4 regions of the Ancylobacter sp. IITR112 genome follow, and region 2 is predicted to be linked to each of the others. Evidence: riboswitches for the same ligand, from Rfam matches in the RefSeq annotation. Region 2 holds a riboswitch; each other region holds the start of a gene.
What was found. Region 2 has a riboswitch for cobalamin ahead of AAC979_RS09505 (ABC transporter substrate-binding protein). Riboswitches for the same ligand answer to the same signal wherever they lie in the genome.

Region 1 (7,793 bases), 1.8 Mb from region 2:
GGCGGACTGCATGAGCCCCTGAATGTTGGCCCGCATGACCGCAGCTTCCTGCGCCGCCTGAGTGGAGATGCCCGAGGACTCGGCCGTCCGGCCCAGTATCTCGTGGACCGAACTGGATATTTGTTCTGTGGCTGCGGCGATCGATCGTACGCTTCCGCTCGATTCATCGGCGGCGTCCGCCACGATCTGCGCCTGTCGGGCCGCTCCCTCGGCCGCCTGCGACAGTTGCTGCGCTGCGCCGTGAACTTCCTTGGAGGACGCGACGAAGCCCTCGGCGAGAGCGCCCATGCATTCTTCGAACGCCTCCGCCAAAGCGTGACGCTCGGCGGTAAGCTGCGCCGCGGCGCGCCTCGCCGCGTCGGCCTGGGCGTTCCGCATTCGGTCGGCTTCCTCCAGGGTGCGGCGGAACGCGTCGAGACCGCGGGCGAGCTCGCCCAGTTCGTCCTTGCGCGTGAGACCCTGTATCGCGACGGCGCGGTCGCCCGATGCCAAGGCCGCCAGCGCGCCGGCAAGTTCCGCCAGCGGACGGGTGAGCCGGAAGATGACGGCGAACAGGGACAGCAGGACCAGCGCGAGGGTTGCCAGGCCGGCGGCGCTGCTTGCCTGGATCGTTTCGAGGATGGTCGCCTCCGCATCCGCCTGATTGGCGGCAGCGAAGCCCTCGGCCTCGAGCACGGTGGCATCGACCGCGTGGCGATGGACGGTGTAGGCCTCGCCCATCCGCTCCGCCGCCTTCGCCGCACGCGCGGTGTCGCCCGCGACGAGCGCGGGGAACAACTCCGTCTCGCCGATCTTCCAGAAGGGGGCCGCCGTCGCGTCGATCTTGTCGATGGCGCTGCTCAGTTCAGGCGGCAGCACCTGACCGTGCCAATAGGCTATACGGGCCTCAAAATCCCTATGCAGCATGGAAAAGCGCGCCGCGTGGGCGGCGACGGTGTCGGGCTTGTTCAGGGCGATCAGCGCTTCGAGGTTGGCCTCGACGACGTAAAGCGGCGGCGGCAATATGTCGGCGATGATGTCTTTGCCGGCGATAATTCTGTCATAGGCTGGACTGCCGATGCGCGCCGCATTGAAGCCCATCGCGGCAACGATGAACGTGACAAGCGTACTGGTGACGATGAGAAGGCTGCAGAGCGCCGCCCATTGAGACACGCGATACTGAGGGATTGCCATCGCCGACGACCGGGAGTTTCGTGAGGAGAGTTCTCTTTAAGGCCCCTGAAAAAATCAGCTGAAGGAATTGGGTCCGATCTGGCACTGGCCGGCGGCTTTTGGCTCCGTTTTGGGTGATCATCGTCACCCGACTGATGCCTCCGGCGGAGCGCGGCGGCGGCGGCACCAATCGGCGCCGCCACGCCCTCTCAGGTCGGCACGCGGATGAGCGAGGCGATGGACCTGAAGAAGGAGAAGAACTTCTTCGAGACCCGCGTCATCGAATACCAGAATGGCGGCGCGCTGGCCGGGGATTGAACAGGGGATGATGCCGGCGCATTCGCCTGCGCCGGCATCACAAGGTCACGGGGCCAGTGCGACCGGCCGGTGCGCCTCATCGACCGCCACCATAACAAAGCTGCCGGTGCCGCAGGGGTGGCGCTCGCCGATGCCGAGGTCTTCCGCCCAGAGCTTGGTCTCGACGGTCATTGAGCTGCGCCCTCCGCGTGCCAGCCGCGCCTCCACCTCGATGATCGCACCGGGCCTGATCTCGCGGGCAAACTCGACCGCCGGAGCCGCGGCCATGACCACGGCGCGGCGCGAATGCCGCGTCGCCACCACAAACGCCGCCTTGGCCATGAAGGCCAGCGCGCTGCCGCCATAGAGGCTGCCGTAATGGCTGGTCTCGCCCGGCATGACGAGATCGGCCATGCGGAGAACCTCCGGGCTGTCTTCCACCGCTTCAGACACCGGCGGCATGGTCGCGGGCATCTCGGCCGCCACCATGTTGAACACCCCCACCGTGCAACGTCGCCGCGCGCCGGCGAGCGGTGCTTCGGCCACCATATCGACCTCGACACCGAGCGAACGGCGGCCGACGCGGATGACCCGTCCGGTCAGTTCGACGATGTCGCCAAGCTGTGCGGGTGCCGCGAAGTCGATCCGCTCGCAGGACGCCGTGACGAAGTCGGCTCGTGCGTACCGGGCCGCCGCGATGAAGGCGACCCGGTCCATGAGAGCGAGGCCGGCACCCCCGAAGAGGGTGCCGTGATGGTTGGTGGCGCCCGGGAAGACGATGTCGATGAGACGCGTCACTTCCGGGCTGTATGCCCCGCTCATTCGGCCGCCTGGGCGAGATCGCTGCGCAGGCGATGCGCCGCTGCCACCATGTTGATGAGCGCCGGGCGCACCTCGTCCCATTTGCGGGTCTTGAGCCCGCAATCGGGATTGACCCATATCTGCTCGGCGGCAAGGCGCTCCCTCGCCTTCACCAGCAGTTCGACCATCTCCTCGACCGGCGGCACGCGCGGCGAGTGGATGTCGTAGACCCCCGGCCCGATCTCATTGGGGTAGCGATAGTCGACGAAGGCGTCGAGCAGTTCCATCTTCGAGCGTGAGGTCTCGATGGAGATCACATCGGCATCCATGGCTGCGATGGAGGCGATGATGTCGTTGAACTCCGAATAGCACATATGGGTGTGGATCTGCGTCTCGTCCCGCACGCCGGAGGCACAGAGGCGGAAGCTCTCCACCGCCCAGTCGAGATAGGCGTCCCACTCGGCGCGGCGCAGCGGCAGGCCCTCGCGGATCGCCGCCTCGTCGATCTGGATCATCGCCGCGCCGGCGGCTTCCAGGTCGACCACCTCGTCGCGTATGGCGAGCGCGATCTGTCGGCAGGCCAAGCTTCGGGGCACATCATCGCGGACGAAAGACCAGTTGAGGATCGTCACCGGGCCGGTCAGCATGCCCTTCAACGGCCGATCGGTGCACCCTTGCGCAAAGCGCCACCAGTCGACCGTCATCGGCGCGGGCCGCGAGACATCGCCGAACAGGATCGGCGGGCGGACATAGCGCGAGCCATAGCTCTGTACCCAGCCATGCCGGGTGAAGGCGAAGCCGGAAAGCTGCTCGCCGAAATACTGCACCATGTCGTTGCGCTCGAACTCGCCATGCACGAGCACATCGAGCCCGATCTCCTCCTGCCAGCGAATGGTGCGGGCGGTCTCCTCCTTCAGAAACGCCTCGTAGGCGATGTCCGTCAGTTCACCCTTGCCGTGGGCGGCACGTGCCTTGCGCACTTCCGGCGTCTGCGGGAAGGAGCCGATGGTGGTGGTCGGGTAGAGCGGCAGACCAAGGCGCGCACGCTGCTGTTCGGCGCGGTGGGCGAACGGGCTGGCGCGGCGCGTATCCGCCGGCGTGATAGCCGACAGGCGCGCGGCGACGGCGGCATCGTGCACCTTGGCGGATGTTGCGCGGGCCTCGGCGGCCCTGGCCGAGGCGGCGAGCTTGCCGAGCACCACCTCGCGCCCGCCGGCGAGCGCGGTGCCGAGCGTGACGAGTTCGTCCATCTTCTGCACGGCGAAGGCGAGCCAGCTCTTCACATCGGGATCGAGGCCGGTTTCCTGTTCGAGGTCGATCGGCACATGCAGCAGCGAGCAGGACGGGGCGATCTCGACATGATCGGTGCCGCGCTTGCGCACGAAGGGTTCAAGCGTGTCGAGCAGCTTCGGAAGATTGGCGCGCCAGACATTGCGCCCGTCAATGACACCGAGCGACAGCACGAGGCCCGCGCGCGCCCTGTCCGCCACCTCGCGCAGTTGCCCGGCGCCGCGCACCAGATCGAGATGCAGCCCGGCGACCGGCAGGGAAAGCGCTGTGTCGAGATTGTCGCCGAGCCGGCCGAAATAGGGGGTCAGCATGATCTTCAGCCGGGGCAGCGCATGGGCAAAGAAGCCATAGGCCTCGCGCAGCGCGGCGCGGGCGGCGTCATCAAGATCTGTGACGAGGCAGGGCTCGTCGATCTGCACCCAGTCCGCTCCCGAGGCGGAGAGCCGGCGCAGCACCTCGACATAGACCGGCAGCAATTCGCCAAGCAGGCTGAGCGGTTCAAGCCCGTCTTCCTTCGCCTTGCCGAGCGTGAGGAAGCTGACGGGCCCCAGCAGCACCGGCCGTGTCTCATAGCCCAGCGCCTTGGCTTCGCGATACTCGTCGACCGGCTTGGCGGAGGTGAGCGAGAAGCGCTGCCCGCGAGAAAATTCCGGCACCATGTAGTGATAGTTGGTGTCGAACCATTTGGTCATCTCCAGCGCCGGAACGCCGTGACTCTGCTGGTCCGCGTGACCATGCGCGCACGCTGCCTCCCCGCTCTGGCTGCCGCGCGCCATGGCGAAATAGGTGTCGAGCGGCACCGGACCGCCGGTCCAGCCATAGGCGGGCGGGATCGCTCCCACCATCACCGCCGTGTCGAGCACATGGTCGTAGAGCGAGAAATCGTTGGAGGGGATGTTGGTGACGCCCAGCGCCTTCTGCCGCGCCCAATTGGCGGCGCGCAGGCGCGCGGCGGCCTCCAGCAGTGCCGGCGCGTCGCTCTTGCCGGACCAGTATGATTCAAGGGCGGCCTTGAGTTCGCGGCGCGGACCGATGCGCGGCGTACCGAGGGTGGAAACCGGCACCGTGCCGGCGGAATAAGGGAAGTTCATTCGGCTAACCCCAATCAGGATTGGGGGCAAAGGCCGAGCGGACGCGACGACGCAACCACCGGCGCAACACACCGGCGGACGCGCGAACGCACCACCGGACACCCCGCCCAGGGACGATTATGTTGTCAGGGCAGGTCTCCTGGCTCGCGGGTCACCGCCTCTCGCCCGGCCTTCCCGGAACTTGCGCTCCAGTGACACGGAATGGACGACAGGCTCGCCGCTTACAGTTGCGGGGGCAGCGCCGGCATTGTCCCGAGAGACTCACCGGCTTCCCTCTTAGCTGCGACGCACGCGGCGCCGCAGAACCTTGACGGCAGGACAATGACCCGGGCCTTCGGGATTGTCAAATAAGATATAAAGACATCTTTATGTCGACATAACGTCGGTCAACTGATCCTCTCCATGTCTGCTATCGCTCAACCGCCTTAGTTTCGTTCCTGGCGCTGACACGGACGCACTCGCTGACGGTAAAAAGTGCCGAACTAGCGTGCTTCGCTGATATCCGCTTCTGGGGACGGCCCGTCACCACGGCAATGACCGACATGGCGGCGCAAAGCGGACGATTCCATCTCTTAAACCGCCTGTCTGCCCTCCATCCCAAGACCGACAAGCAGGCACCTTATCCTGCGCGTCAAAGCGGCAATTCGCGCGACTGGCCTGCTGCCGGTTTCGTGGACACCGAGAGTGGGTGTTTCATGAAGCCGGCAGCAGGCCAGGTGGCGCAACTCGATCGATGTGGAGAACAGCGCAGCCATCCGGGCTCCGGTGCCCTAGGTCAACGCAATAATCCTGACGTCGCAGTGAGGGGCGAACTGGTCAACCTTAGTTCCGTAGTGGGTTGTCCGCCGCAAACACGCCGAGATGCGACTGGGCGCGAAGCAGTGTCCGCCCATCCAAAACCGGCGTAACTTCAAAAATTAAGCCGGTCGACAGCACCCGGCAGATTCTAAAATCTCAGCGTTTTCAATGAGATGGAATGGCGCGCCCGAAAGGATTCGAACCTCTGACCCCCAGATTCGTAGTCTGGTGCTCTATCCAGCTGAGCTACGGGCGCCCGGCTTTCCGCCCTGCGGCGGGGAAGCCTGTTCGCGGCGGGCGGACCAGAGTGGTTGGCCAACCGCGAGGGCCCGTCTGCTACCCCGTTTGCGCGCGCATTGCAAGCGGCAGCGACGCGCAAGCGCGCTATCCACAGGCGGGCGCGCCGTTCGCGTCCGCCTCCGCACACCCGCGAGTGGCGCTAGCGCACCGCGAACGGCATATTGGCGGTGGCGCCGGCGCCCTTGCCGTCGCGCAATTCGACGAAGATGCGGTAATGCCCCGGCCGGAGGCCGGCGACGCGCGCGCCGGTCGGTCCGCTCTGGCGCACCGCCTCGGGGAAAAGCGGCGGCACCGCTTCGCGATCGCCGCCAATGCCGCGTTCCTCGCTCTCGGCCATCACGAACCAGCGCACCTCCATCAGGTCGCCATCGGGCTCGACAGCGTCGAGCGTGAACGCGCCCTCCTCATTCGCCGGCCACGCGGCAAAAGGCGCGCTCGGCTCTCCCGCCACCCGCAGCGCGGCGATGCGCGGGGCCTGGTTGCCGCCTGGCGGCTGCCCGCCCCAGGCCTGCGCCATGGCTTCCGCCGCCTCCAGCCACACGCCATCGGGCAGCAGCAGGCTGTGCCAGCTCGGCGTCACCTCCTGCTTCTGGCCCCAGAGGAAGAGGATGGCGCCAGCTTCCTGCGTCTCCAGCGCGGCGAGATAGCGCCGAAGCTGGATCGCTTTCTGGGTCGAACTCGGCTCGAAGGGCGCCCCCCAGGGCGCGTGCGCCGCCTGCCACTGGCCAAGCGCGCCGAGCTCGGTGATGATGATCGGCCCGTCCCAGCCCTGCTTGCGCGCCCGCTCGGTCACGGAATAGAGGGCGTCGCCATAGGAGTTGAGACCCAGAACCTGGATGCTGGGCGCCGCCCGGCGCAGCTTTTCCACCTTGTCGCTGCCGGTCTCGGCCAGCACGGCAAGCGGGGGATGGGCGGGATCGAGGCGAGCGACCATGGCCGCGACCTCCTCGATCACAGGCCAGACTGGCGAATCATCGGCGAGGTCGACCTCCACCTCATTACCGACGCCCCACATCAGCAAAGCGGGATGGCCGCGATATTTGGTCACCACGGCCTCCAGCTCGGCGAGCTGGCGGGCGCGGAAGGCGGCGTCGTTGTAGTCGGCGCCCTGGCGCGGCTGGCCGACCCACAGGCCAACGATCACCTTGAGGCCGAGCGTGCCGGCCGCATCGAGCAGCGGGCCGGGGTCCTCGCCATAGCTGCGCACCGTGGTGGCGCCCAGTCCGGGCAGCAGCGCCAGCGGCCCGTCGCCGGCGACGCCGCGGACATGAAAGGGCTGGCCATCGACCAGGAGGCGGCGCCCCTCGACCGTAACCTTGACCGGCGCTGCCCCCGGGCTTCCGGGAATCACCGGCGTGGCGAGATTGGGCTGTGCCGGAGCGCCCGTGGCGCCCAGCAGCGGCAGGCCGGCCGCCAGCGCGGCGAGCACGCGGCGGCGGCTCAGGCCCGGCGGCAGGGAATCGGGCGAGGATAGGCGTCGGTTCACATCGCATCCTTTCGCAGAATCGGGGCGCGTTGCCCCGCCTCAGCCGAAGGAGCGCAGCGCCCGGTGGGCGTCGAGATCGACCGGCCGGTCCGGCACCCGAAGCTGGAAGGTAGCGCCGATCGTGCCGGGGACCAGTTGCAGATCGCCGCCATGCGCCTGCATCAGCTCGGCGGCGATGGCGAGGCCGAGCCCGGTGCCACCCCGGCTCACCGAGCCCTGGAACGCCTCGAACAGATGCGCCCGCGCCCGCTCCGGCACGCCGGGGCCGGTGTCGGCGACTTCGATGATGACGATCGCGCCCTCGCGCCGGCCGGTGATACGGATCTGGTCACGGGCGACATCGTTGGGCCCGCGCGCGCGCAGCGCCTCCACCGCGTTGCGGCAGAGATTGAGCAGCACGCGGAACAACTGGTCGGGATCGGCATCGACCATGAGATCGCGGTCGATCGATTCGACAAAGCCGATGCCGGTGCCGTCCTCCCCCGGGCCGAGGCCGAGCGTGTCGCGCACCTCCGCCACCAGCGGCGCCAGCGCCACCATGCGGCGCTCGGGCGGCGGCTCCTGCGCCTTGCCGTAAG
Region 2 (7,793 bases):
TGGCGTCGGACCGGGAGCAGGCGATGGCGGCGGGATGCGATGATTTCGACACCAAGCCGGTGGAGCTGCCCCGCCTGCTGGAGAAGATCCGCGCCCGGCTGGGCCTGCCGGGCTGAGCCGGCGTCCGGGCGTCACCGTTCTGTCATGCGAAACTTTCATAACGGCCCGCGCCTTGCGCCCCTGCCACCTCCCGGTGGCGATGGAACGGGTCCATGGGCGCCTATCCGCTAATCACCAACGACAAGGCAGGCCATGGCGACCATCGCGCTTCTGTTCAGCGGGCTGGGGCTTTTCTTCATCGGCGTGCGAGGGCTTTCCGCTAATCTCGTGCCGCTGGTCGGCCGGCGCACCCGCGCCGCCTTCGCCCGGGCGCTGCGCGGCAATGTCAGCGCCGCCATCAGCGGCACGCTGGCGGGGATGATCACCCAGAGCTCCACTGCCGTGTCGTGGATCGTCGTGTCCTTCGTGCGCGGCGGCGTGCTGACCGACGGGCCGGCGCTGCTGGCGCCGAGCTGGTCGAATGTCGGCACCTCGCTGCTGCCGCTGATCGTCGCCGTCGACACCTCCACCGGCGCCGGCATCGTCATCGGCATTGTCGGCTTCATCACCTATTTCCGGCTGGTGCGCGGCGACCGCATGCGCAACGCGCTGGAAGCCGCGCTTGGCGCCGGCCTGCTGCTGTTCGGCATGCATCTGGTGTCCATCGCCGTCGCGCCGATGCGCGAAGCGCTGCTGGGGCATCCGCTGTGGGAACTGGCGGTCGAGAATCCGTTTCTGCTGGCGGCCATCGGCGCCGGCTTCTCGCTGGCGGCGCAGTCTTCCTCGGTCGCGGCGGCGCTGGCGGTGGCGGCGGTGGCCGGCGGGCTGCTCGAATTCGGCACCGCGCTGCCGCTGATCGCCGGTGCCAATGCGGCGGCCGTTATCAATAATGCCGTGCTGATCCCCGGCGAGACGCGGCCCGGCCGCGTGGTGTTCGCGCTTCAGGTGGTGCAGAAGGCCGTCGGTTCGCTGCTGCTGGTGGGGCTCGCCGTCTTCGCCGCCCTGCGCCCGGAGGCGATGGCGGCGTTGCTGCCGGCGGATGGCGAAGTCGGCGCCATTCTCGCGCTGATCTTCCTCGCGGCGCAGATCGTCGGCTCGCTCGGCTCGGCGGTGCTGGAAGCGCCGACCCGGCAGGTCCTGGCGCGGTTGCTGCCGATGAACGCGGTTGAGACGCTGTCCCAGCCCGCCTTCCTGCTGCGCGAGGCGCTGGGCGACACCGAGGCGGCGCTCGACCTCGCCACCCGCGAAGTGGCGCGGCTCAGCGCCCGGCTGCCGCAGATGATCGAGCATGTGCGCGAGGAAGGCGATCTCGCCGCCCCGTCCGCTACCGTGCTGCGGGCCGCCGGCATGAGCCTGACCGAGGCCATCCGCGCCTATCTCGCCGCGCTCCTCGACGCGCCGCTCGCCCGCGACCAGGTCGCGGTGGCGCTGCTGCTGGACGACGCCGCCAATAATGCCGGCGCCCTGCACGAAGCCTTGGCGGACTATGCCCACGAGGCCGCCGTCGCGCGCGCCGTGCCGACCGCGCAGCGGCTGAACGAGGCGCTGCACCTGCTGCTCGGCGCGGTGGCCGACCATGCCGAGAGCCTTGGTGCCGAAGAGCCGGAATTGGTGTTGGCGCTGCTCGGCCATCGCGACCGGCTGATGGAGGATCTGCGCCAGAAGCTGTCCGCCGAGGGCGAGCTTGCCGCCGAGCAGCAGAACGCGCTGTTCCGCATGACCGTGCTGTTCGAGCGTATCGTCTGGCTGTCGCGCCGGCTGGTCAATGGCCTGACGCAGGTGCGCCGCGCCCATAGCGCGTCCTAGCACCTTATCCGATCAGCCGAGCAGGAAGGTGACGCGCTTCACATTGCGCCCGTTCTCGCGCGCATAGGCGAAGCTGTCGCACAGGGTTCGCACGAGATGCACCCCCAGCCCGCCGATACGCCGCGCCTCCAGCGTGCCGTCGAGATCGGGCGGCGGGGCGGCGAAGGGATCGAACGGGTCGCCATCGTCACTGAAGACCAGAAGCAGCGTATCGCCGCTGCGCCGCACCTCGATGGCGATCTCGCCGGGGCGGCCGTCGGGATAGCCGTAATCGACGGCATTGTTGAAGAACTCGTCGATCGCCAATTGCAGCCGATAGGCCGGGGTCGGCGGCACGCCGGCCTCATGCGCAAAGCCTTCGATCCGTGTGCTGAGCGCGTCGAGCTCGCCCAGCTTGTTGGGCAGGCGCAGATCGAGCCCCCTGTCGGTCATCGCCCCCTCCGCCGCGTGTAGCGGGTTCGTCAGCCCAGTGTGGCGAGCGCGGCCTCGCGGCTGGGATGGATCGGGATCAGCGAGGAGAACCCGCTGACATCGAACACCTCATGCACCTGCGGGATCAGGCCGCACACCGCCAGCGTGCCGCCGGCGCCGCGGATCAGCTTGGTCGCCTTCAGCACCACGCGCAGGCCGGCGGAGCTGATATAGGTGAGCTCGGCGAAATCGAGCAGCACCGTTCCGTCCGCCGGGGCGTCGGCGAGGAACTCCTCCAGCTTGGGCGAGGAACTGCTGTCCAGCCGTCCCTTGACGGCGGTGACGAGGATGGCGCCCTCGACGATGCGGTCGATATGTATCAAGGCTCGGCTCCCGAATGCAGCTTGGCGGCGAAGACGCGGCGTTTGTCCTGGCGGGGCGACCGGGGTCGTGCTGCCGGGCGCCGATCCGCCCTTCACCCGAGACGTACCGGCAAAGTCAAACCCTTGCAAGCAACGGCCCGGCGGCGCAGGGCCGCGCGGGGCGGGCTCAGTGCTCGAAGCGCAGGGTGAGCTTCTGGCGGGCGCCATCGGTGCCGAGCACCAGCTTGTCGGCGCGCTTGCTCAGCATGTAACCGACGAAGCGGGCCACCGCATGGGCGTCGCCCAGCAGGTCTTCCGGCGAGGGGCGGTGGTCGGGAATGGTGATGGGCTCGCCGTCATAAAGCAGGGCCACATCGAAATTCTCCTCGTCGAAATGTGCCCGGACCTCCAGCTTGCCGGGGGCGACCCCGGTGTCGAGCAGCATTTCCACACCTTCCGCCACGACGGGGATCGCGAGGGCGATGACATCGCGGCGCGCGCCCCACAAATCGCCCTGATGCTCCAGGAACTCGGTGGCGACGGTGAAGGAGTTCTCGTCCGCCGTCACCTCGCGCGAGGCTTCCTGACGGATGCCGATGCGGAACACCAGGTTCAGCACGATGGCGACGGCGGTGGCGATGGAAAGCGGCGATTCGACGATGGGCTGCGCCCATTCCGGGGTGAGGGTGACGAGGCCGGGAAGGATGGCCACGGCGAGGCCGGTGAGGATGGCGAGGCCCACGGTGAAGATGCGCCGGTCGCTCAGCCGGCGCGACAGGATCAGTTCCATGCCCGCCACGGTGAGGAAGGCGGCGGCATAGATGAGAATGGCGCCGATGACCGGGGAGGGGATGATGGTCAGCACGCCGATGAGGCGGGGCGAGAAGGCGGAAAGGATGATGAGGATGCCGGAGACGGCGCCGACCCGCCACGCCGTCGTGCCGGTGGCGAAGGCGACGCCGACGGCGGCCGAGGAGGAGGCGCTGGCGAAGCCGCCGGTCACCGCCGTGCCGATATCGCCGATGCAGTTCGCCTGAATGGCGCGGCCGGCCTGATCGAGATCGGCGCGGCGCCAGTCGGCATCGTCCATGCGCTGCATGGACACGACGGTGCCGACCATGTCCACCGCCGAGAGCACGCCGGTGATGACCGCCGCCGGAATGAGCGCCCAGGAAAAGAAGCTGAGGCCCGGCAGGCCGAGATGCGGCAGGTCGATATAGGGCAGGGTGGCGAAGCTGGCATTGGGCTCCGGCGCCACGCCTAGATAGGCCGCCAGCCCCCAGCCCACCGCCGCGCCGATCGCCACGGCGAACAGGCGCAGCATGCCGCGCGAGAAGATGGCGAGGCCGATGATGATGACCAGCGTCACCGAGCTGACAATGGCATAGCGCATGTCGAGATCCGGTGTGATCTCGCCTGAAATGCCGAAGACGCGCCGCAGCGCCGGATCAGCCAGCGCCACGCCGAGCATGGTCACGGCGACGCCGCACACCTCCGGCGGAAACACCGCCCGGAGCGCGCCCATGAAGCGGGAGAGCGTCAGTTGCGACACGGCGGCGACGAGGCTCATGCCGGCATAAAGCGCCGGCCCGCCGGCGGCAAGCGACTGCACCGCCAGCGGCATGTGCGCCATGTTCGGAATCTGCACCAGCAGCATGCCCGCGCCGTAACGCGGCAGGCATTCCAGTAGCGTCGCGATGCCCATGAAGATGATGCAACTGGTGATGAAGAGCTGGGTGTCGTCGAAGGACAGCCCGGCCTCCGCCGCCGCGACAAGCGGGTAGACGATGAACAGCAGGGCCAGCGTCGCATGCTGGACCCCGAGAATGAGCACGGTGCCGGCCGGCGGCTTCTCCTGGGACGAATAGATGATGTTCGTCGGCTTGCGCGGCATGGGCGGGCCCCTGGGGGAGAGGACGGAGGCGCCATCGCCGCGCCCGTCTGGAACTGGAAGGGAGGCTCCCCTCCGTCGCTGCCGGCGACGGGGGAATCTGCACGATCGACTATGATGTTTCGCTCGGAGCCCGGCAAGATCGCCACTCGGCCAAGTTTCGGCCGGCCCGGTCGCCCCTGCGCCACCACGTGGGCGACCTGCGAGAGGCGGGGAGCGACCGCCTCACTCTTGTGCGGCTAAACGATACAATGTATCATTCAAGGCGAAAGGCTGGTGCCGGTCGGCGCTCTTGACGGGGCAGCCCCAGCCGTTACGGTCGCCGCCGATCACGGTTCTTCGGGCGCCCTGCCCGAAGCTAAGAGGGAATTCGGTGAGGCGCCCCGCGCCGAAGCCGAGGCTGCCCCCGCAACTGTAAGCGGCGAGCCCTCTGCCCATCGTCCACTGGCGTCACCGGCCTCGGCCGCGCGCCGGGAAGGCCGGGCGGAGCCAGCGTCGACCCGCGAGCCAGGAGACCTGCCCTGATCGCACACAATCTTTCGGGCGGGGTGCTCCGAAGGTTGCCGGCCGCGCGGGAGTGCGATTCGCTCCCACCCGGGTGGTTTCCTTTACGCTTCCCGTCTTCCTGTTCAGGAAGCGGTGACAATGCTCAACACGACCTCTCATCTTCTCCGTCGCTCGGCTCAAGGCCTCGCCGTGGCGCTTGGCCTGCTCGCGAGCGCGGGCCTGACCGAGGCCCTCGCCGGCACGACCTATCCGCTCACCCTTGAGAATTGCGGTTCCAAGGTGGTGATCGACCACGCGCCCAAGCGGGTGGTGAGCATCGGCCAGGCGCAGACGGAAATCCTCTATGCGCTCGGCCTCGGCGACCGGGTGGTCGCCAGCGCGCTGTGGTTCGGCCCCGTGGCCAAGCCTTACGAGACGGTGAACGCCGGGGTGAAGCGGCTCGCCGACAATGACCCGAGCTTCGAGGCGGTGGTCGGGCAGGAGCCGGACCTCGTCGTCGCCATGTATGAGTGGCACATCGGGCCCAATGGCATCGTCGGCAAGCGCGAGCGCTTCGACGCGGTGAAGGTGCCGGTCTATGTCTCGCCCACCGACTGCGTCGGCAAGGATAATAGCGGCGCCGGCGACGGGGTGCGTACCCAGATGTATTCGACCGAACTTCTCTACCGGAACATCCTTGAATATGGCGCCATCTTCGACGTGTCGGACCGCGCCGAGGCGCTGGTCGCCCGCCTGAAGGCGCGCGAGGCGGAAGCCGCCCGCACCGTCGCGACACTGAACGGCAAGGACGTGTCGATGGCGCTGTGGTTCTCCAGCAAGGAGATCAAGGGCGACGCCTTCCTCGCCGGCAAGAACGGCGTGCCGGCCTATGTGATGGAACAGCTCGGCATCCGCAACATCATCACCACGCAGGAGGAATGGCCGCTGGTGGGGTGGGAGACCATCGCCGCCAACGATCCCGACGTGCTGGTTCTGGTGAAGATGGACCGCCGCCGCTTTCCCGCCGACGACATCGACGCCAAGCTCGCCTTCCTCAAGACCGATCCGGTGGCCAGCCAGCTCTCCGCCGTGAAGAACGGGCGCATCGTCATCGTCGATGTCGCCGCCACGCGGCCGGGCATGGACACGGTGGACGGGCTGGAGGCCATCGCCACGGCGGTGCAGGGCTTCGGTCTGGTCCATTGAGCCACATCGCCATCGGGCCGAACTGGCCGGCGCGGCTTGCCCTCGCCGGCCTTTCCCTCGCCGCGCTGGTCGTCGCCATCGCGCTGGCAGTGACGGTGGGCGAGATGCCGATCCCGCTCGGCGTCGCCTTCCGCGCGCTCGGCAACGGGCTGTTCGGTCTTGGTTATCCCGTCAGCGCCATCCAGCAGGGGGTGATCTTCGAGTACCGGCTGAGCCGGGCGCTGATGGCGGCCTTGTGCGGTGGCGCGTTGGCGCTTTCCGGCGCCATCCTGCAGGCGCTGCTGCGCAACCCGCTGGCGGAGCCGTATATTCTCGGCGTTTCCGCCGGCGCCTCGACGGGCGCGGTGGCGGTGATGATCCTCGGCTTTGGCGGGGCGACGCTGGGGCTTTCCGGCGGGGCATTTCTCGGCTCGGTGGCGGCGCTGGTGCTGGTCGGCCTGCTCGCCGCCGGGGCGGGCGGGGCCAGCGACCGGGTGATTCTCGCCGGAGTCGCCGGCTCGCAATTGTTCAACGCGGCCACCGCCACCATCGTCACCACCATGGCGAGCGCTGAACAGGCGCGCGGCGTGATGTTCTGGCTGCTGGGCAATTTCGGCGGCGTGCGCTGGCCCGACCTCGCGGTGGCGGCACCAGTGGCGCTGCTCGGCTTCCTTGTGTGCATGGTCCACGCCAAGGCGCTGGATGCCTTCGCCTTCGGCGCCGATGCGGCGGCCTCGCTCGGCATCCATGTGACGCGGGTGCGGCTGGTGCTGCTGGCGACCACCGCGCTGCTCACCGCCACCATGGTGGCGATCGTCGGCACGGTCGGCTTTGTCGGGCTGGTCATTCCGCATGCCGCGCGCTTCCTCGTCGGCCCCGGCCATGCCCGGCTGCTGCCGGCCTGCCTCGTCATCGGCGCGGTGTTCATGATCCTCGCCGATGTGCTCTCGCGCATCTTGGTGCCGCAGCAGATCCTGCCGATTGGCATCGTCACCGCGCTGGTGGGCGCGCCGGCCTTCGCCCTTATCCTCTATCGCGCGCGGCGGCCGGCATGACGCTCGCTACCCATGATGTGCGCTGGGGTGCCGGCGGCAAGCTCATTGTCGACGGCGTGACGCTGGAGGTCGAGCCCAACCGGGTGCTCGGTCTCATCGGCCCCAATGGCTCGGGCAAGTCGAGCCTGCTGCGCCTGCTTTGCCGGCTGCGAAACGTGGCGAGCGGCGTGGTGACGCTGGACGGGCACGACATCGCCGGTGTCGCCCGCCGTGATCTCGCCCGGCGCCTCGCCTTTGTCGAGCAGCAGGCCACGACCGAGATCGCGCTCACCGTCTGCGACGTGGTGCGGCTGGGGCGAACGCCACACCGCGCCGCCTTCGCCTCCTGGAGCCGCGAGGACGAGACGGCGGTGGATGCGGCGCTGGAGCGGGTCGGGCTGATGGAGCGGCATGACCAATACTGGCACACGCTGTCGGGCGGCGAGCGCCAGCGCGTCCATATCGCCCGCGCGCTGGCGCAGGCGCCGCGCGAACTCATTCTCGACGAGCCAACCAACCATCTCGACATCCAGCACCAGCTCGCCATTCTCGGCCTGGTGCGGCGGCTTGGGGTGACCT
Region 3 (7,793 bases), 560 kb from region 2:
TGCGCTCGGTGAGCAGGCGCTCAGGGGCGAGATAGAGCAGGCGCACCTCGCCCGCCGCCACCCGGCGCCAGATCGCGACATTGTCCTCGCGGGATTTGCCGGAATGGATGGCCTCGGCGGCGACACCCTGCAGCTTCAGCGCGTTCACCTGGTCGTCCATCAGCGCGATGAGCGGCGAGACGACGATGGAGAGCCCGCCCTTCACCAGCGCGGGGAGCTGGTAGCACAGGGATTTTCCCGCGCCGGTGGGCATCACCGCCAGCGTCGGCACGCCGGCGAGGATGGAATCGACAACCTCCTGCTGGCCGGGGCGGAAACGGTCGAAGCCGAACACCTCGGCGAGCCGCGCCCGCTTCGCCTCTTCGATGTGAGGCGGCAGGATGCCGTGCGATGAGGTGACGGGGATGTTCATTCCGTGCGTCGTCGTCCGTTTCGGGTGCCCTTGGGCGTCGTGGGTCTTGATGGCGACCGCGCGGGCGGAAATGGTGGCCGCGCGGTCCCGGGGGATTCGTCTGTCGCGGCGCCCCGCTGATCCCGAGAGACGCCGCTTCCGCGCGAATCATCTGCCGAGAGAATCACCTGTGATGAGCCTCGACCTTACTCTTGGTTTAACCCTGGCGGCGCTGCTGTTCGAGGTCGCCTTCGGCTATCCCTCGTTTTTGCTCGCCCGGATCGGCCATCCCGTGATGTGGATCGGCCGGCTGATCGGCGCTCTCGACCGCCATGTCAACCGCGACGCCGCCGCCCCGCGCGAGCGGCGCCTCGCCGGGGTGGGGGCTCTGGTGCTGATCGTGGCGGTGAGCGGCGGTGCCGGCCTGCTGGTGCAGGGGCTGGCGTTGCGGGTGCCGGTGGTCGGCCTGCTGCTGGCCGGGCTTGCCGGCTCCAGCCTGCTGGCGCAGCGCAGCCTCTACCAGTTCGTCGGCGCGGTGGCGGAGGGGCTGGAGACGAGCCTTGAGGAGGGACGGCGGGCGGTGTCGCATATTGTCGGCCGCGACCCGGACAAGCTCGACGAGGCCGGGGTGGCGCGGGCGGCGATCGAGAGCCTGGCCGAGAACTATTCCGACGGGGTGGTGGCGCCAGCCTTGTGGATGGCGGTCGGCGGGCTGCCGGGCGCGGCGATCTACAAGGGCGTGAACACCGCCGACAGCATGATCGGCCATCGCGACGCGCGGCACCTCTATTTCGGCTGGGCGTCGGCGCGGTTTGACGACCTGATCAACCTGCCGGCCGCGCGGCTGGCGGGCCTGCTCATCGTCGCCGGGGCGCTGTTCGTGCCGGGCGCCTCGCCCCTACGGGCGTGGCGGGCGATGATGCGCGACGCCCGCCGCCACCGCTCGCCCAATGCCGGCTGGCCGGAAGCGGCGATGGCCGGCGCGCTCGGCATCGCCATCGCCGGGCCGCGCCATTATGGCGGCACGCTCTCGGTCGACGGGCTGATGGGCGAGGGCGGGCGCTATGAGTGCACCGCCACGGACATACGCCGCGCGCTCGCCCTCTACCGCGCGGCGGATGCGGTGATGCTGGCGCTGGTGGCGGGGCTGGCGCTGCTGGCATGGGGGTGGTGAGGGGCACATAACCCTCGCGCCCTCATCCGCGGGCTTGACCCGTGGATCCAGCCTTTGCGTGGGAACTGAAGATCATTCGGGTCCGCTCCCGGTCACTGGGTGCCCGGGTCAAGCCCGGGCATGAGGGAAGGCGCTGGCGATTTTCAGCAGCCGGTCGAGGTCGATGTGCTTTTCCAGATGCGCGGCCAGCGCGTCGAGCGTCGCCTCGACGCCAGCTTCATAGTCGAGCCCGCTCGGCGGGGCGCCGAGTGTCGCGAGCCAATGGGCGCGCTGGCGGTCATCCGTGAACAGGCCATGGGCATAGGTGCCGGTGACGCGCCCGTCCGGGGACACCGCGCCTTCCGGCCCGGCGCCGTCGATGTGAGCAAAGGGCCGGGCGCGGCCGGGGCCGTCGGTGACGCCCATATGCATCTCATAGCCGGAAAACGGCGCCCCGCCGGCGGTGCCGGTGACGGCGACCAGCCGCTTATGCCCTGACAGCACCGTGTCGACCTCTAGCAGGCCGAGGCCGGGCAGCGTGCCGGGCGGGCCTTCCACGCCGTCGGGGTCGGCGAGCAAGCGCCCCAGCATCTGGTAGCCGCCGCACAGGCCGAGCACCCGCCCGCCGCGCCGCACATGGGCGAGAAGGTCGATGTCCCAGCCCTCGCGGCGGAAATCGGCGAGGTCGGCCATGGTGGATTTCGAGCCGGGCAGCAGGACGAGTGCGGCATCGGCGGGCAGCGGCGTGCCGGGGCGCACGCGGATCACCTCCACGCCCGGTTCGGCCTCCAGCGGGTCGAGATCGTCAAAATTGGCGATGCGCGGCAGCAGCGGCACGGCGATCTTCACCCGCGCCCCCGGCTTGGGCAACGTGGCGGCGTCGAGCGCCAGCGCGTCCTCCGCCGGCAGGCGGCGGGCGTCCGGGAAGAACGGGATGAGGCCGAGCGCTTCCCAGCCGGTGCGGGACGCGATCGCCTCCATGCCGGCGGCGAACAGGGCGGGGTCGCCGCGAAAGCGGTTGACGAGAAAGCCGCGGATCATCGCCGCGTCATCCTCCGGCAGCACGGCGCGCGTGCCGACGAGGCTGGCGATGACGCCGCCGCGGTCGATGTCGCCGATCAGCACCACGGGCACGTCAGCGGCGCGGGCAAACCCCATATTGGCGATGTCGTTGGCGCGCAGATTGATCTCCGACGCCGAGCCGGCGCCTTCAACCAGCACGAGGTCGGCCTCGGCTCGCAGCCGCTCATAGCTGTCCAGTACAGCGGACATGAGCGCGGGCTTGAGCTTCTGATAATCCGCCGCTTTCGCCGTGCCCCGCGCGCGACCCTGCACGATGACCTGCGCGCCGATCTCGCTCTGCGGTTTCAGCAGCACCGGGTTCATGTGGACGGAAGGGGCGACGCCGGCGGCGCGGGCCTGCAGCGCCTGCGCGCGGCCGATTTCGCCGCCATCGGGCGTGACGGCGGCATTGTTCGACATGTTCTGCGGCTTGAACGGGCGCACGATGAGCCCGCGCCGGGTGAAGGCGCGGGCGAGGCCGGCGACGATCAGCGACTTGCCGACATCCGAGCCGGTGCCCTGGAACATGAGGGCGAGGGGCTTATGAAGGGGAGGGCTCATGCCCCCTCTCCCCATCGGGGAGAGGGATGGGGTGAGGGGTCCTTCAGCCGGTGAGCCGGGAGCCCCCTCACCGACCCGCTGCGCGCGCCACCTCTCCCCGACGGGGAGAGGGCAGAAAGGCCCGCACAGGACGGTTCATCGCGGCGGGAGATCAGCCGCGCCGTGCTTCGAGATAGTCGACGCGGCGTTCCAGATTGGCTTCCCGCACCATGCCGGGGATGAGGAACAGGTCGATGATCTGCCCGATGCCGAGCAGGCCGACCGTCAATAGCCACAGGGCGCCGGTCCAGTAGCGGCCGGTATAGAAGCGCTGGATGCCGCACACGCCGATCAGGCCGAAGCACCAGAACAGATAGGCGATGGGGGTGGAACGCATCGAAGCGTTTCTCCATGAAAGAACCACGCCGCAACAGCCGGCGTCCTCTCTCACATAGGAATGACGCTGCGCAATTGCGAGATCGCCGCCACGGCCCGCGTGCCGATTTCGACCGGCCGCGCATCAGAACTCGATGCCCTTCTGCGCCTTCACCCCGGCTTTGAAATGGTGCTTCACGAGCCCCATCTCGGTGACGAGGTCGGCGGCCTCGATCAGCTCCGCCTTGGCATTGCGGCCGGTGACGACGACGTGCAGCCCCTCGCGGCGGGCGCTGAGCGCCGCCACCACCTCGGTGAGCGGGAGATAATCGTAGCGCAGGGCGATGTTGAGTTCGTCCAGAATGACCAGCCCGAAGGCGGGGTCGTCCATCATCTCCCGCGCCTTGTCCCAGGCGCGGCGGGCGGAAGCGATGTCGCGGGCGAGGTCCTGCGTCTCCCAGGTGAAGCCCTCGCCCATGGAATGCCATTCCACCCGCGCGCCGAAGCTTTCCAGCGCCGTGCGCTCGGCCGAGTCCCACGCGCCCTTGATGAACTGGACGACGCCGACCCTGGCCCCGTCCGGTTGGCCGAGCGTGCGCAGAGCGAGGCCGAAGGCGGCGGTGGACTTGCCCTTGCCGGGGCCGGTGTGGACCAGCAGAAGGCCCTTTTCGACGGTCTTTTCCGCCACTTCCGCGTCCTGCACCGCCTTGCGCTTCTCCATCTTGGCGCGGTGGCGGGCGGCGTCCTCGGGGGAAATATCGCTCATTCGGCGCTTCCTTTCACGTAGAGCGGCAGGCCGGCGACGGTGAAGACCACGCGCGCGGCGCGGGCGGCGACCATCTGGTTGAGCCGTCCCTGCGCGTCGCGGAACCGGCGGGCCAGCGCATTATCCGGGACGATGGAGAGGCCGACCTCGTTGGAGACCGCGACCACCGGCCCGTCATGGGCGACGAGCGCCTCGACCAGAGCGGCGCATTCGGTGGCAAGATCGGCCTCCGCCAGCAGGCGGTTGGACAGCCAGAGCGTGAGGCAATCCACCAGCACCGGCCGGCCGGGCGGCAGCGCCCTGAGCGCGGCGGCGAGGTCGTGCGGGGCGTCCCGCGTCTCCCAGCCTGCCGCGCGGCGGGCGCGGTGCTCGCCGATGCGCTCACGCATTTCGTCGTCCCAGGCCCGCGCGGTGGCGAGGTAGCACCAGGGCGGGGGCAGGGCGGTGACGAGGCCTTCGGCATAGGCGCTCTTGCCCGAACGCGCGCCGCCGAGAACGAGCGTCAGCGCCATGGCGGGCAGACCGGGGCAAAGCGGGGCGGCATCGTCATGGTTCCCAATGGGGCTCCGAGAGGCGGCGGCGGGCGAGCGGCGGACTATAGCGGCGGCGCGGGGGCGGGCAACCGCCGGGGCCGGGGCGTGCGGTTTGACTTTGCCGGCCAAGCCTCCTTTAGTGGCCGCGACCGACGGTTTTCTCCCGCGAGGGAGGGACGAAGAGGGAATGCGGTGCGGGGCTCTCGGGCCCCCATTCCGCGGCTGCCCCCGCAACTGTAAGCGGCGAGCCTCAGCCGGAAGCCACTGGAGAATGTCTCCGGGAAGGCGGCGACGAGGCGGCGACCCGCGAGCCAGGAGACCTGCCGGCGGTCCGGTCGTGCGTGCCGGCGGGGTGCCCGGCAGACAGGCAGAGACGCGCCACGGCGCGGCTTCGCGCGGGGATTCCCCCGCGACCGACGCATCCCGCGAATCCGTTGCCCGTGGAGATGCTGATGTCCGCCCCCGATTCCCGCCCCGCCGCGCTCGACCGCGTGCCCTGCACCATCGTCACCGGTTTTCTCGGCTCGGGGAAAACGACGCTGATCCGCCATGTGCTGGAGCATGCGCGCGGCAAGAGGCTGGCGGTGATCGTCAACGAATTCGGCGATGTCGGTATCGACGGCGAGATCCTGAAGGGCTGCGGCATCGAGACCTGCCCGGAAGAGAACATCGTCGAACTCGCCAATGGCTGCATCTGCTGCACCGTGGCGGATGATTTCGTGCCGGCGCTCGACGCCATTCTCGCGCGCGAGCCGAAGGTCGACCACATCCTGATCGAGACCTCCGGTCTCGCTCTGCCCAAGCCGCTGGTGCAGGCCTTCCACTGGCCGGCGATCAAGAGCCGGGTGACGGTCGACGGCGTGGTGGCGGTGGTGGATGGCGAGGCGCTAGCCTCCGGCCGCGTCGCGCACGATCATGACGCGCTCGCCGCCCAGCGCGCCGCCGATGACAGCCTCGACCATGACGACCCGATCGAGGAAGTGTTCGACGACCAGATCGCCTGCGCCGATCTCGTCATCCTCACCAAGGCCGACCTGATCGATTCCGAAGGGCAGGCCAAGGCCCGCGCCGCGCTCGACGCCGAACTGCCCAGGGGCGTGCGGGTGGTGAGCGTGACCGAGGGGCGGATCGACCCGGCCATCCTGATGGGTCTCGGCGTCGGCACCGAGAACGACATCGAGAACCGCAAGACGCATCACGATGACGAGCTCGACCACGACCATGACGATTTCGACAGCTTCGTCGTCGCGGTGCCCGAGATCGCCGACCCGGCCGAATTCGCGGCGCGGGTGGCGCGCGCGGCGGAAGAGGCCGACGTGCTGCGGGTGAAGGGGTTCCTGCCCGTCGCCGGAAAGAAGATGCGGCTGCTGGTGCAGGCGGTGGGCCCGCGCGTGGCGCATCATTTCGACCGGCCGTGGGGCGAAGCGGAGCGCACCGGGCGCCTCGTCGCCATCGGGCTGAAGGGGCTGGACCGCGCCAAGGTGGAGGCGATCCTCGCCGGGGAGAGCGTGGCGGCGTGACGCTTCCGTCATCCCGGACGGCCGTGAGGCCGATCCGGGATCGCCGGCCGGACTGAACGGCAACCGATCCCGGCCTGGCGCTGCGCGTCGGCCGGGATGACGATTTCAGGAGACCCGCCTCCCCATGCACATTCTCGCCACCAGTTCTTCCAGCCTCGACGATCTCGTCGAGCCGGTCGATCTCGGCCAGACGCCGGGCGAGATGGTGGTGGTCTCCTTCGCCGACAGCGACCTCGGCGCGCTCGCCGCCGCCATGGCGCAGGCGCAGGAGCGGGGGGACAATCTGCCGAGCCTGCGCCTCGCCAATCTGCGCGATCTGCGCCACCCGATGTCGGTTGATCTGTGGATCGACAAGGTGGGGAGCCGCGCCCGCATCGTGGTGGTGCGGCTGCTCGGCGGGCTCGACTGGTGGCGCTACGGCGTCGACCGGCTGGCCGCCGAGGCGCGGGCACGCGGCTTTGCGCTCGCGGTGCTGCCGGGCGAGGACCGCGACGACCCGCGCCTCGCCGACGCCTCCACCCTGAACGCGGCGGAGCTGGGCACACTGCTCGGCTATTTCCGCGCTGGCGGGCCGGGAAACATGGCCGCGCTGCTGCGGGTTCTTGCCGCCCATGCGGGGCGGACGATGGCCCCGCCGCCCCCTGCGCAGAACCTGCCGCTGGCGGGGTTTTATGCGTGGGAGGGGGCTTCCCCCGAGGGGCCTTCTGCCCCCACCATCCCCGTCATCTTCTACCGTTCCATGGCGCTGGCGGGCGACACCGCGCCGGTCGACGCTCTCTGCGCGGCGCTTGCGGCGCGGGGGCTCGACCCGCGCCCGATCTATGTCGCCAGCCTGAAGGAGCCGACCTCCATCGCCTTCCTGCGCGATGCGCTGGCGGGGATGAAGCCCGCCGCGATCCTGACGCTCACCGCCTTCGCCGCCGCCGATCCCGGCGAGGCCACGGTGCTGGACGCGCCCGGCGTGCCGGTGCTGCAGGCGATCATCGGCACCACCAGCCGCGCGGGCTGGGCGGAAGGCGTGCGCGGGCTGACCAGCGCCGATCTCGCCATGCATGTGGTGCTGCCGGAACTCGACGGGCGGGTGCTGGCCGGGGCGCTCTCCTTCAAGGCGCCGCAGGAAACACAGGCCGTGCCCGGCTTCGCCGCGCTGGTGAACGCGCCGGTGCCCGACCGGGTGGCGCAGGTGGCCGCGCGCGTCGCGGCGCTGGTGCGGCTGCGGCAGACCCCGCGCGGCGAGCGCCGCGTGACCGTGCTGATGCCGGACTATGCCGGCGCCCCCGGCCGCACCGGCTGGGCGGTGGGGCTCGACGTGCCGGCGAGCGTGCGGGCGCTGCTGGCGGACATGGGCGCCGCCGGCTACCGGGTCGAGAACGTGCCCGGCGATGAAAAGGCGCTGGTGGAGTGCGTGTCCGCGACGGCACGTCATGACGGTGCCCATACGGTGCTCTCCCTC
Region 4 (7,793 bases), 1.7 Mb from region 2:
GCCTTTGGCGAGACGAAGGACGTGACCTCGATCTTGGCGACGCCGGTCTGCGAGAGGGCATCAATCAGCGCGACCTTGTCCTCGGTGGGCAGGAAGCGTGGCTCGATCTGCAGCCCGTCGCGCGTCACAACTTCCTGGATGAACACATGTGGGGGAAAGGCGACGCTCATGCTGGCTGCCCCTGCCCCCCGGCCCCACCCATCGCTACCGCGCCGCTTTCGACCAGCGCGCCGATCTCATCCTCGCTATAGCCGAGCGCGGCAAGAACGGGCGCGGTGTGTTCGCCGAGCTGCGGCCCCAGCCAGTGGACCGTACCGGGCGTCGCGGAAAGCTTGGGCACGATGCCGGGCATCTTCACGTTCAATCCATCCGGCAAGGTCGAGGGCAGGATCATGTCGCGGGCGAGATATTGCGGGTCGGTCACAATATCGGCGACCGAATAGATGCGCCCATTCGGCACTTCGGCAGCATCGAGTGCCGCCGTTACCTCATCCAGCGAATGCCGGCTCGTCCAGGCGGTGATCGCCCCGTCGATCTCCTCGACATGGCGCACGCGCCCGTCATTGGAGGCGAGGCGCGGATCGCTGGCGAGGTCGTCGCGTCCGATCGCTCCCATCAGCCGGCGGAAAATGCCGTCGCCATTGCCGGCGACGATGACATAGGTGCCTTCGGCAGTCGGATAGGAATTGGAAGGCGCGATTCCGGGCAGCGCTCCGCCCGAGCGCGTGCGTACGAAGTCGAACACATCATATTCCGGGACGAGGCTCTCCATCATGTTGAAGACGCTCTCGAACAGCGACACGTCCACCACCTGCCCGGTGCCGCGGCCGGACTTGATGTGCAGCAGCGCCATCAGCGCCCCCATCACCGCGTGGAGGGCGGCCAGCGAATCGCCGATGCTGATGCCGGTACGCGCGGGCGGGCGGTCGGGTTCGCCCGTGGTAAAGCGCATGCCGCCCATCGCCTCGCCCACCGCGCCGAAGCCGGGACGCTCGCGATAGGGCCCGTCCTGGCCGAAGCCGGAGATCCGCACCATGACGAGGTTGGGGTTGATCGCTTTCAGCGCCTCCCAGCCAAGCCCCCAGCGCTCCAGCGTGCCGGGGCGGAAATTCTCGATCAGCACATCCGCATCGCGCACGAGACGGCGTACCACCTCCTGCCCCTCAGGCAGGCGCATATTGATGGCGACGGATTTCTTGTTGCGCGACTGCAGGTACCACCAGAGCGAGGTGCCCTCGTGCAGCTTGCGCCATTTGCGCAGGGGATCGCCCTCGCCCGGCGCCTCGACCTTGATCACCTCGGCGCCGAATTCCGCCATCAACCGGGCGGCAAAAGGGGCGGCGATCAGATTGCCAAGCTCGATCACACGGATGCCGCTCAGCGGCCCCTCAACGGGACCGGGCCGGGTTGCTTCCATGGCAGGCGCTCCTCACACGTCGTTTTTTCGATCTATCAACCGAAAGACGGTGAGGGTCTACCCCTCTTTAGGCAAACATGAAGCAACAAGGAGCCCCACGCAGACCGAGCCCGGAGGACCCCTGCGCGGGGCGCAGGGGTTAAGTGAGGCTTCAGAACGAAACGGTCAGCCGGGCATTGAACGAGCGGCCGGGACCGGCGACCGCATAACCCCAGGCGGGCGAGGTGCCCATCATCGAGGAAACTTGGTAATTCACCAGATTGGCTCCGCCGAGCGGGAGGTCGTACTCGGTGTCGAACAGGTTCTCGATGCCGAGGTCAAGTCTGAACGGACCCTGCTCGTAGCTGGTGCGCAGGTTGAACAGCGCATAGGCGCTGGTTTCCAGCTCGTTATGCACCTCGCTCACTTCGGTCTTGGCGCCCACCAGTTGCACCTCGGCGGTTGTGGTCCAGTTGCCGAGCACATGGTCCAGCGCCAGCGTCGCATTGACCGGCATGATGTGGTACAGATTCACCCCGTCGACGCGCTGGCCGCGCACGAAGTTCAGATTGCCGCGGAACACACCCTTGCCATAGGTCGGGTCGTTCCACAGGTCGAGCCGCCCGTCGATGTTCATGCCGTAGAGATAGGCGTCGTAATTGGCGAACTGCAGATAGACGAAGCCCTCGGTGGCGGTCAGGTTGTCCGGCAGGTTGGCGAGGCACCCCGGCAGCGCGCAACGGCGCACGTCGATATAGTCCTCGACATAGCTGGCATAGGGCGACACCCGCACCTCCCACGCCTTGCGGACCGGGTCGCGCCATGTGGCGGTGAGGCTCGCCGTATGAGCCTTTTCCGGCTCGAGGTCGATATTGCCGACATAGCCATTGCCGTCGCCGAACCACCCGATCATGCTCATCGCCATGGCATTGGTCGACCAGGAATAGCGCTCATAGAGATTTGGCGAGCGGGTCTTGCGGGCCAGGCCGATGTCGAGCTGGCGTGCCTCGTCCGGCTGGTAGCGCAGGATCGCCGAACCGTCGATATTGATGTCGGTGCGGGCGTGGTCCAGCGCATTGAAGGCGGCCGCGTTGGCGCCATACATCATCTCATTATAGCCCTGTACATCGCCCGTGTTCATCCAGACGACATCGCTGCGCGCGCCAAGAATGGCGGTCCAGTTCTGGGACAGGACTCGCTCCCACTCGGCGAACACCCCGACACGCAGGCGCTGGCCGTCATTGATGTTCCAGAACGTGTCCGGCCCCATCATCATTGAGCCCTCGACCGGCGGCCACCAGTCATCGAGCTGATTGTAATAGAGCTCGTTGCCAACCCGCACGATGTCGATCGCGGTCGGCTCCAGCGTGCCGGCGACACGGTAGCCCATGTCGGTGCTCTTCGTGTCCATCGGCATGTCGCCGGTCTTGTCCGGCGCGATGAACCCCATAGTGTGGCGCACATGGTTATAGAAGGCGTTCGCCTCCAGTTGACCCCAGTCGAACTGCTTCTCGAGCGCGCCGTTGACGAAGAAGCTCTTATTGTCGACCATGTCCATATACTGGTTGACATAGCCTTGGTACGGAATGAACTGGCCGCCGACCTGTAAGGTTACCAGGCCATCGTCAAGCTTGCGCGACAGACTCAGGGCATGATTCTGAGTTTCGTACATTGTCGACTTGATTGTCGTGCCGTTGCCAGATGTGTAATCGTCCGCCTGCACCCAGCCGCCAGTGTAATTGACGCTGCCAACCTCATTGGCCGCATTGAGCTTAACATCAACCCCGACGACATTGCCGTTGCTGCGGTAATAGCCGGACACGCTGCCGGAGAAGACAATTTCCTCGCTGTCGGTGAAGGCCGGAGGCGCGACGGTCACGTCGATGCGCGCACCCGTATAGTCACCGCCGAGGCTCACGGGCGCGGTGCCGGAATAGACCGCCACCTGGGAGATCATGGCCGGGTTCACATAGGACATTGGCGGATTCATCATGTTCGGGCAGGCCGGGCCGAACAGCATGCCGTCAATGGATACCTGAACCTGGTCGGCGCTCATGCCGTTGACCGCCGGCAGGCTCGACACCCCGCCCGCGCCCCAGGATGCGCCCCCCGGCACGCGGTCGATCAGCGAACCGGAATCGGTGGTCCACAGTGTCGCGTTGCTGGCTTGGAAGGTCGAAATGGTGCCGGTGTCGGCGGGGACGAAGCCGTCATAGGTGAGGTCCGGCGGCGCCTCCGAGTCGGCCGTGCCGGCGGGCCGAACGACCATGACCGTGGGCAGTTGTTCAACAACGCTGGCATCCGGCCGGCCGGTTTGAGCGCTGGCGTCGGCAAGGACGCCGGGTAACCACAGCAGGGCAAGTGCCGTCGAGCGGCATAAGCGCGGCCTGCAGGAAAGGCGGCCCCGAGCGGTGCGGAGCAGGAGAGCAAAGGAAGGCATGGCATTTCCATCGGTCTGCGGCCCGGCGCGCATATCGGCGCGGCGGCGGGCGGCCACATGGGAAGATCGGCGTGCCCCGGGGAGGCCGCGCGGCTGCATCAGACGAGGAAGGGTGCGCCAGGTGGTCCGCGCGGAGGATGGGCGCAACGAAAGAGCGCGGCGAGCGACGGGCAGACGGTTGCCGGTGCCCAGTGGGACACGACAGCGAGATGGGCAGGCGCCGCATCCGCCGGCGCTTCGGGTATTATGAAACGATCCGGCGCTGTGCAGAATGGACAGTGGGGCGGGTGATGGCCCGTGTTTTCGTGACCGATCGGTGCGGAGGCATCGACGCAGAGGGCAAGGGTCGCGGCGGCGGCCGGATTGGCCCATATGCGCCCGGCGAAAACACCGGAGAGCGCCATCTGCGCGACAAGCACATAGGCAAGCGCCAGCGCCATCGCGCCAACGCCGAGCCCAAAGCGTCGTGAAGTGCCAGCCATCTCACCGATTCCCCTAGGGAATCATGGCAGGCCGCCGGACGCTCTGACAGAGCTAACCTACGACAGACCCTTGGACATTTTGTCCAAGGGTCCGCGCGTCAGGCCCGTTGAGGTCGCGGATGATATCCAGCCGTTCGGCGCTACCGGACGCGGCGCGCCCGGCACGGCTCACGCCACATCGTAGAGGCGCCGCTCGAACAGCGGCGTGCCGCGCAAGCCGCTCAGCGCCTTGGCGGCGGCCAGCACCGCAAGGTCGACCAGAGGTTCGACAATGATAACAAGCATATAGGCCGCGCCGAAGGAGAGGATCGACGAGGCGTTTTCGACAGTGAAACCGTGGCCGTAGAAGGCCCAGAACGCCACCCAGGCCACGATTCCGGCCTGATAGGCGGTGGAAAGCGCCAGCGCCTGCCGGTACTTCAGCTCCACATAGGGCGTGTTCGGTGAGATCAGTCGGGTGGACAGTGAGGCCAGTGCGAACAGTGGGACCAGCAGCGTGGTGACGTTCATGCCGTATTGCGGCAGGTCGAAGGGCGCGAAGAACAGACCCTGAATGGCGAGCCCCGCCGCCAGCCCGATCGCCGCCGGCGCGACGCCGAAAATGAGGAACAGCGTCGAGCCGAGGATGAGATGCACCTCCGACACGCCGACCGGATGGTGCGGCAGAATCTCGAAGAAACCGAAGACGAGCGCCGTCGTGGCGAGGCTGCGCAGCGCCAGCGAGACGACGCCGCGCTCGGCCACCGCGTCGGCGGCGAGCTTCAGCGTATAGGCGCCCGCGCCGGCCGCCGTGACATAGCTGAGCCAGATCTTTCCTTCGGCCACAAGGCCGGGTTCGATATGCATGATGGTCTCCTGTGCCGTCTCACCCGACGGCGCGCATGGGGTTCATCCGCATGGCCGGTCTCCTGACTCGCGGGTCACGGCATGCCTTCCGCCTTCCCGGACCGCCCGAAGGCGCGTTCCAGTGGCTCGATGGAAGGCCGCTCGCCGCTCACAGTCGCGGGGGCGGTCGGGGCTTCGGCGCGGAACCTCGCGGCTCCACGTCCTTCCCCGTTCCCGTTTCATCCATGCGGCGTCGCCGCACGGACACCATGCAGAATCGATGGGTGCATCGACAGGCGCATAGAACAGCCTGCATTCACGGCGCGCAAGCGGCTCCGCCCGCGGCCGGCGGCGAGGACGACACGGCGCGGGCCAGCTTCATATCCTTCGCACGCTTCGCACCGTTGGCGCTTCTCGCGCCCTTCGCACCCTTCGCACCCTTGGCGGCATACAGCGCCTCGACCTTGCGCTCACCCGCCGCGATACGCGCGAGGCCGTCGGCATCCGTCAGCATCAGCCGACCCTCCCGGCCGAAGGCGATCAGCCCCTCTTCGCGCAGGCGGCTCATGCAGCGGCTCACCGTCTCCAGCGTCAGGCCGAGCCAGTCGGCGAGATCCGCGCGGCTCAGATGCAGCGGAAAGCCAGCGCCGGCCACCGTCGCGCCCGCCTCGGCGAACTGGGCCGAGAGATCGAGCAGCGCGCCCGCCACACGCTCGCCCGCGCTCTGCCGGCCGAGCCGGGCGACGTGGCCGAGCGCCCGCAGCAGCAGCATCTCCTGATTGGCCGCCATCAGGGCGTGGCGGGCCTCGGGAGCCAAGTCCACCGGCTCAAGCTGCGTCGGCGTCAGCGCCACCGCCGCGGCGCCCAGCCGGGCGAGCACGGCGAGGTCGAGCAGCCCGCCCGGCCCGACAATATCGAGAATCTGCCGGCGCTCGGCATCGAGATGGCGGGTAAGGGCCACACAGCCCAACAGCACACGGGCGAGCGGCGCCGCGCCGGGCCCCGTGTCAGGCAGCACCGCCGTCACTCCCGGCGCCACTCTGAGCGGCGGGAAAGCGCGGCGCGGGCGGCCGGGCGGCGCGACCCGGACGGCCGCCGGGAGCGGAACCGCCCCGCACACCGGAAAGGGCGGGGATGCGAGCGAGGAAGTAAGAAACATGGGGCATGATCCGGCAAGCGCCGGACGCCCTCAGGCGGGCCGCTCCGGCAGCGTCACAGCCAAGGCAGGCGCCCGCCTGCCGCGAAGAGGGCGGGGCGGAGTGCGGGCGGCGCCCGTGACGAGATGCGGTAGAGCGGGACCGGACCAGCCTCGGAATCCTCCGGCACCGGAGACTGCATCACCCTACGGTATTCGGCGCGGGCGAAGAGCTCCGCCGCCGGGCCGGGCACCGCCGGGGCGCCCTGCAGGCGGCAAGCATCGCATCCGGGATGATGCGCGGGTGCGTGCGACGCGCCGTCCGCATCCGTTGGGCTGAGGCAGAGGTCGGGAAGCGTCCCGTCGGGCAGGGTGTACTGGGACAGGTCGATTCCCGCCTCGGCGGCGGCGACCACTGGCGGGCGCGGCACCGAAAGCGCCAGTACCAGCAGCAGGGCACAGAGAAGACGCAGCCACAGCCCCCGGGCACGGATGGCCGAGTAAGGTGCGGCCCTGCCGGCGATCGAACGGTGGAAGCGGGAGAAAGGCCGTGCCATGCAGACGGAGTTCCTGAGCCCGCATCACTGTACCGGGCGGCACGGCGCCCGACAGTGGACAGGATGTCCCAGCCTACCGCCGCCTGCCGCCTGCCGCCTGCCGCCTGCCGCCTGCCGCCTGCCGGCCGCGCCAGACGCGATGGCGAGCGCAGCGGCAAGGTCGCCGGCCGCGTTCGCGGTCCGCCGCCGGCAGCGCGCGCCGCACGGCGCAGACACCGTGCCGGCATCGGCTTTATGGATGTTTTCACCTGAGGACGGGCGCTCTATACTGCTGGCCCGTGCGCGGCCGGGGCGCCGCCCTCGCCACGCGGCCGCGACGCGGCGGAAAGGCGATCACCCATGCCCCATCTCGTGCGGTTTCTGCTTCGTCACGCACTGATCGGCGTCGGCCTCGGCGCGCTGTTCGTCGGCACGCTGGTGCTGCTCGATGTCGGGCGGCTCGGCACGCTGGTCGGCCAGTCCGCTTCCGGCGTCATCGCCCTTGTCATCCTCACCTTCGCCGTCGGCATCACCTTCGGCAGTGTGCAGATGGGTTTCGCCATCATGCTGATGGGGGAAGATGAGGAGAAGGCCGGGCCGGGCGGCAAGCGGCGGCGTGCGCCTACGCTGACTCCCACGCCGGTGCGTGTGCCCGCGCGGACGAAGATGCCCGGGGCTGAACGCCGCGGCCTGCGCGGGGCGTGATTCTTCACCGATTTGGCGACTGATTTACCGATCCGGCCGATTCAACCCGGTCCGATCAGGCTCACGCGAGGCGTGCCGCCGCGCGCTCAGCCCTTCAGCCGGTAAAGCCCGACATCAATGGCGCCGGCGCGGAAGCCGCCTTCGCAATAGGCGAGATAATAGTCCCACAGCCGCCGGAAGCCGTCGTCGAAGCCCATCGGCGCGATGCGCGGCCAGGCATCGTGGAAGCGGGCGCGCCATTCGGCCAGGGTGTCGGCATAGCCGAGGCCGAAGC

Region 1: linked by a shared signal. The riboswitch ahead of metE (5-methyltetrahydropteroyltriglutamate--homocysteine S-methyltransferase) and the one ahead of AAC979_RS09505 (ABC transporter substrate-binding protein) in region 2 are both predicted to bind cobalamin.
Region 3: linked by a shared signal. The riboswitch ahead of cobW (cobalamin biosynthesis protein CobW) and the one ahead of AAC979_RS09505 (ABC transporter substrate-binding protein) in region 2 are both predicted to bind cobalamin.
Region 4: linked by a shared signal. The riboswitch ahead of AAC979_RS17200 (energy-coupling factor ABC transporter permease) and the one ahead of AAC979_RS09505 (ABC transporter substrate-binding protein) in region 2 are both predicted to bind cobalamin.

Annotation. Positions count from the first base shown of each region.
Region 1 covers NZ_JBGCUS010000001.1:168,711-176,503, reverse strand. The annotation lists gene AAC979_RS00775 (methyl-accepting chemotaxis protein) at 1-1,173, opposite strand, end outside; gene AAC979_RS00770 (acyl-CoA thioesterase) at 1,516-2,271, opposite strand; gene metE (5-methyltetrahydropteroyltriglutamate--homocysteine S-methyltransferase) at 2,268-4,631, opposite strand; cobalamin riboswitch at 4,743-4,956, opposite strand; tRNA gene AAC979_RS00760 (tRNA-Arg) at 5,609-5,685, opposite strand; gene AAC979_RS00755 (glycosyl hydrolase) at 5,869-7,215, opposite strand; gene AAC979_RS00750 (sensor histidine kinase) at 7,255-7,793, opposite strand, start outside.
Region 2 covers NZ_JBGCUS010000001.1:1,953,754-1,961,546, reverse strand. The annotation lists gene AAC979_RS09530 (response regulator) at 1-116, shown strand, start outside; gene AAC979_RS09525 (Na+/Picotransporter) at 253-1,845, shown strand; gene AAC979_RS09520 (ATP-binding protein) at 1,858-2,277, opposite strand; gene AAC979_RS09515 (STAS domain-containing protein) at 2,307-2,639, opposite strand; gene AAC979_RS09510 (uracil-xanthine permease family protein) at 2,806-4,512, opposite strand; cobalamin riboswitch at 4,825-5,048, shown strand; gene AAC979_RS09505 (ABC transporter substrate-binding protein) at 5,155-6,201, shown strand; gene AAC979_RS09500 (FecCD family ABC transporter permease) at 6,198-7,235, shown strand; gene AAC979_RS09495 (ABC transporter ATP-binding protein) at 7,232-7,793, shown strand, end outside.
Region 3 covers NZ_JBGCUS010000001.1:2,516,826-2,524,618, reverse strand. The annotation lists gene recQ (DNA helicase RecQ) at 1-412, opposite strand, end outside; gene cbiB (adenosylcobinamide-phosphate synthase CbiB) at 585-1,565, shown strand; gene AAC979_RS12095 (cobyric acid synthase) at 1,674-3,134, opposite strand; gene AAC979_RS12090 (NINE protein) at 3,319-3,543, opposite strand; gene cobO (cob(I)yrinic acid a,c-diamide adenosyltransferase) at 3,667-4,287, opposite strand; gene cobU (bifunctional adenosylcobinamide kinase/adenosylcobinamide-phosphate guanylyltransferase) at 4,284-4,799, opposite strand; cobalamin riboswitch at 4,957-5,163, shown strand; gene cobW (cobalamin biosynthesis protein CobW) at 5,273-6,340, shown strand; gene cobN (cobaltochelatase subunit CobN) at 6,465-7,793, shown strand, end outside.
Region 4 covers NZ_JBGCUS010000001.1:3,611,931-3,619,723, forward strand. The annotation lists gene AAC979_RS17180 (hydroxymethylglutaryl-CoA lyase) at 1-170, opposite strand, end outside; gene AAC979_RS17185 (CaiB/BaiF CoA transferase family protein) at 167-1,417, opposite strand; gene AAC979_RS17190 (TonB-dependent receptor) at 1,569-3,665, opposite strand; gene AAC979_RS17195 (hypothetical protein) at 4,127-4,306, shown strand; gene AAC979_RS17200 (energy-coupling factor ABC transporter permease) at 4,487-5,164, opposite strand; cobalamin riboswitch at 5,199-5,430, opposite strand; gene AAC979_RS17205 (Crp/Fnr family transcriptional regulator) at 5,460-6,161, opposite strand; gene AAC979_RS17210 (hypothetical protein) at 6,356-6,835, opposite strand; gene AAC979_RS17215 (hypothetical protein) at 7,175-7,519, shown strand; gene AAC979_RS17220 (class I SAM-dependent methyltransferase) at 7,606-7,793, opposite strand, start outside.